DNA from 2 places in the Streptomyces sp. NPDC060000 genome. Region 1 is predicted to be linked to the other one. Evidence: riboswitches for the same ligand, from Rfam matches in the RefSeq annotation. Region 1 holds a riboswitch; the other holds the start of a gene.
The links. A riboswitch is a leader RNA that binds a small molecule or an ion and turns the genes downstream of it on or off. The one in region 1 is predicted to bind glycine.
Positions count from the first base shown of each region.

Region 2: linked by a shared signal. The riboswitch ahead of gcvP (aminomethyl-transferring glycine dehydrogenase) and the one ahead of gcvT (glycine cleavage system aminomethyltransferase GcvT) in region 1 are both predicted to bind glycine.

Region 1 is NZ_JBHWUU010000038.1:74,572-76,766, reverse strand. Features, by position in the region: gene gcvT (glycine cleavage system aminomethyltransferase GcvT) at 1-726, opposite strand, end outside; glycine riboswitch at 926-1,025, opposite strand; gene ACFWBB_RS21085 (AAA family ATPase) at 1,196-1,885, shown strand.
Region 2 is NZ_JBHWUU010000076.1:36,378-38,572, forward strand. Features, by position in the region: gene gcvP (aminomethyl-transferring glycine dehydrogenase) at 1-774, opposite strand, end outside; glycine riboswitch at 958-1,053, opposite strand; gene ACFWBB_RS32755 (PRC-barrel domain-containing protein) at 1,166-1,537, shown strand; gene ACFWBB_RS32760 (nucleotidyltransferase domain-containing protein) at 1,645-2,106, opposite strand; gene ACFWBB_RS32765 (DNA polymerase IV) at 2,115-2,195, opposite strand, start outside.

The DNA of each region.
Region 1 (2,195 bases):
CGTGTCCCGGCAGGACAGACCGCAGGGGACCAGGCCGGCGCCCTCGCCGGCCTTCGTCAGCGCCTGCCACAGCTCGACGGCGTGCTCCGGCCGCACGAACAGCTCGAAGCCGTCCTCGCCGGTGTAGCCGGTGCGCGCGATGAGCGCCGGAACGCCGGCGACGGTGCCGGGCAGGCCCGCGTAGTACTTCAGGCCGTCGAGGTCGGCGTCGGTGACGGCCGCGAGGATGCCGGGGGACTCGGGGCCCTGCACGGCGATCAGCGCACAGGCGTCGCGGTCGTCGCGGACCTCGGCGTCGAACCCGGCGGACCGCTCCACGAGCGCGTCCAGCACGACCTGCGCGTTGGAGGCGTTGGCGACCACCATGAACTCGGACTCGGCGAGCCGGTAGACGATCAGGTCGTCCAGGATGCCGCCGTCCGCCCGGCAGATCATGGTGTAGCGGGCGCGGCCGGCCTTGACCGCCCCGATGTTGCCCACCAGGGCGAAGTCGAGGAGGGCGGCGGCCTGCGGGCCGGTGACGGTGATCTCGCCCATGTGCGAGAGGTCGAAGAGCCCGGCCCGGGTGCGGACGGCCTGGTGCTCGTCGCGCTCCGAGCCGTAGCGCAGGGGCATGTCCCAGCCGGCGAAGTCGGTCATCGTCGCGCCGAGCGCACGATGCACGGCGTCGAGGGCGGTGTGGCGCGGCTCGGCGTGCTGGACGGATCCGGGTTCGGTACTGCTCATCGGGCGTTCGTCTCCCAAGGCGACGGAATCCCCCCGTGCGAGCGAAGCGGGGCACGCGGGCATGGGGGAAGGCGAGGTCGTTCCTCCCCATCTGTCATCGGAACCTGAGAGGTTCGCCATGAAGGCCCGCGAGGGGACCGCCCATGACTTGCACCTTGGGTGGAGCCACTGGAGACAGCGGCCCGCTTTTCAGATGTGCCTCGCCCGCGCGGTAACGGGGCCTGAGAGATTCAAGGGAGGGACTTGCTCCTTCGGCGCCCCAGCGAAACTGCTGCTGAGGACTCTCCCGCGCGGATTCAAACGGCCGGTATGCAGTTGGCGCGGCCATCATTGCACGGCTCGCCCCGATCCCGGCAGGCCGCATCTGTAACCGGTCTGTGGCGGTACGCGCACGAAATCGCCGGGCGCCGCGCATTACCTTCTCTTTACGCTTGACGGGGATGAGGACATCTGACCCCAGGGGAGGACGATCACGGTGAACAGGACGACCACGGCGAGGTCCACGGTATTCGCGACCGGCTCGGGGATCGCGCTGCCCGCGCAGCCCGGCGCCCCGACCCGGGAGGCGTGCGGCCCGCAGCAGGCGCCCGTCGTCCGCGACCTGCGCGAGCGGGCCGGCCGCAGCCCGCACGGCCTGCTCTTCGGCCCCCGTGACCTGGTTGTGGTCACCGGTCTGCCCGGCAGCGGCAAGTCCACGCTCATGCGGCGGGCGGTCCGGGGCCTGCGCGTCGACTCACAGGACACCCGGGACCGCTGGGACGCCCGCGCCCCCCGCTTCCTGCCCTACGGCCTCTACCGCCCCCTCGTCCGTCTCGCCCACTACGCCGGGCTGCGCCGTGCCCTGCGCGCCGGGGAGGGCGTCGTCGTGCACGACTGCGGTACGCAGGTCTGGGTCCGTGACTGGCTGGCCCGCGAGGCCCGCCGCCGCGGCGGAACCCTCCACCTGCTGCTGCTGGACGTCGGCGCGGACACGGCGCTCGAGGGGCAGCGTGAGCGCGGCCGGGGCGTCTCCCGGTACGCGTTCCTGCGCCACCGCCATGCCGCCGCCCGGCTGGTGAGCTCTGTGGAGAAGGGCCGACTGCCCGCGGGCTGCGGCTCGGCGGTGCTGCTGGACCGCGAGGCGGCCGACGCGCTGCGCCGCATCGGGTTCACGGGCTGACCGGAAGCACGGCCGATCGGGTTCAGGGGCTGATCGGAAGCACGGCCGATCGGGTTCACGGGCTGATCGGCACAGGCTGACCGGGTTCAGGGGCTGACCGGAAGCACGGGCCGACCGGGTTCACGGGCTGATCGGCACAGGCTGACCGGGTTCAGGGGCTGACCGGAAGCACGGCCGATCGGGTTCACGGGCTGATCGGCACAGGCTGACCGGGTTCAGGTGCCGACCGGAGCACGGGCCGATCGGGTTCACGGGCCGACCGGGTTCACGGGCCGAAGGCTCGGGTGCCGCCTCCGGCACCCGCTAGCCT
Region 2 (2,195 bases), on a different contig from region 1:
CAGCGCGAGCAGATCCGCGGCCACGGTGACGAGCGCGCCGAGCCCGTGCGCCTGCTTGATGATCGCTTCGAGGTCGCGTACGGCACCGGAGGCACCGGGGTACTGGACGAGCACGCCGTTGATCTCCCGCGCGGCGATCTCCGCCGGAATGCCGTCGCTCAGGTCGGCGACGACGATCTCCACGCCCGTCGGCTCGGCGCGGGTCTCGATCACGGCGATGGTCTGCGGCAGCGCGTCCGCGTCGATGAGGAAGAGGCCCTTCTTGTTCTTCCCCATGCGCCGGGACAGCGCCATCGCCTCGGCGGCGGCCGTGCCCTCGTCGAGCAGCGACGCACCGGAGGTCGGCAGCCCGGTGAGGTCGGCGACCATGGTCTGGAAGTTCAGCAGCGCCTCGAGCCGGCCCTGGGAGATCTCCGGCTGGTACGGCGTGTAGGCCGTGTACCAGGCGGGGTTCTCCATGACGTTGCGCAGGATGACGGGCGGCGTGAAGGTCCCGTGATAGCCGAGGCCGATCATCGAGTCGAGAACCTGGTTGCGGTCGGCCAGCGAGCGCAGCTCGGCCAGCACCTCGGCCTCGGTCCGCGCGCCCGGCAGGTCCAGCGCGTCGGCGTTCTTGATGACATCCGGGACCGCGGCGGCGGTCAGCTCGTCGAGCGAGCCGTAGCCGACCTGCGCGAGCATCTTGGCCTGTGCCTCATGGTCGGGCCCGATGTGGCGTTGTTCGAAGGGAATTCCCTGCTCGAGCTCTGCGAGCGGAATGCGATGGGCGGTCATTACGGAGGCCTCCTGGTCTGACACGACCTGCGAGGGTCACCACGGCGGGTACCCGGACGGCCTCCCCCTCTGTCATCTCAACCTGAGAGCTTCACCGGCCGCCCGAGAGCGCCCGGCTTTCACCGTCGGTGAGAGCGGAAGCCGTCGACGCCGTCGGCGACCCGCCCTGCTTTCCAGAGTGACCTCGACCGCGCGGTACGTGAGCCTGAGAGATTCCGGGGAGGATTTGCTCCTTCGGCGCCTCCGATGGTGTCCGGAGGACTCTCCCGCGCGGTGTCAGCAGCCGTTGTCAGACTACCAGCGAGGTCATGGAGGCTCGCTCGAGTGGCCGCCCGTCCCAATGTGCTCTTTTGTAGTGCTTACGGATGAGTTGCGACCAAGTGGAGGGCCCGTGCAGACGGACATCGATCCGCGCAACCTGATCGGCCGCAAGGCGTTCGACCGCAACGGCACCAAGATCGGCACGATCGACGAGGTCTACCTCGACGACGCTACCGGCGCACCGGAGTGGGCTGCCATACGTACCGGTCTGTTCTCCCGCGACGCCTTCGTCCCTCTGGAGCCCAGCCGATTGGTGGAGGGCACCCTGCACATCCCCTTCGACCGGTCCCTGATCAAGGACGCTCCCGACTTCGGCGTCGGCCGCCACCTCTCCCCGGAACAGGAACTCCAGCTCTACCACCACTACGGCCTGGACGTGGGCGCCCCTCCACCACTCCCCGACCACGACTTCGGCCGCCTGGCGGGCACCGACGAGAGCTGAGCTTCCCGGGCACAGCCCCTCAGGCACAGGTCCACAGGCACAGGTCCACAGGTCCTGACACTGGTCTCCTGGCACGGAGCCTCCGGCACAGGCCCTGAGACTGAGACTCAGGCACAGGCCCGTATCAGCGCGCCGAGAATCCCGGCCGGGTCGTACAGCGGCCGGGCGCCGTCCGTGACGACTCTGCGGGTGCCGTCGTCGACGGGATCGATCCGTGCCCAGCGGACGGAAGCGACGCCCACCTCGACCTCCAGACCGGACACGGTGACATACCGCCACTCGGTGAGGGGCCCCCATTCCTGGACCCGGACCACCTCACCCAGGGCCGGCTCGCGCGTCCACCCGTCGTCCTCGGCGTACCGGGCAGGGGCCGTCGACAACACCACGAGGTCCACGTCCGAGTCGGGACGCGCGGCCCCACGCGCACAGGACCCGACGAGAAGCAGCCCCACCACATCGCTCCGGTTCGCGGCCCACCGGGTGACGCGGTCCACCACCCGCCGCATCTCGGCTTCACGCGCCGACGACACCCCGGCCGGGTCCGTGAACCGACCTCCGTGCAGATTCATGCGGTTCCTCATCCGTCACCGGCGCCACCCCGCGGGACACCGCCACCACTCCGACTCACCCCACACTTTCGAACATCTTCACTCTGTGT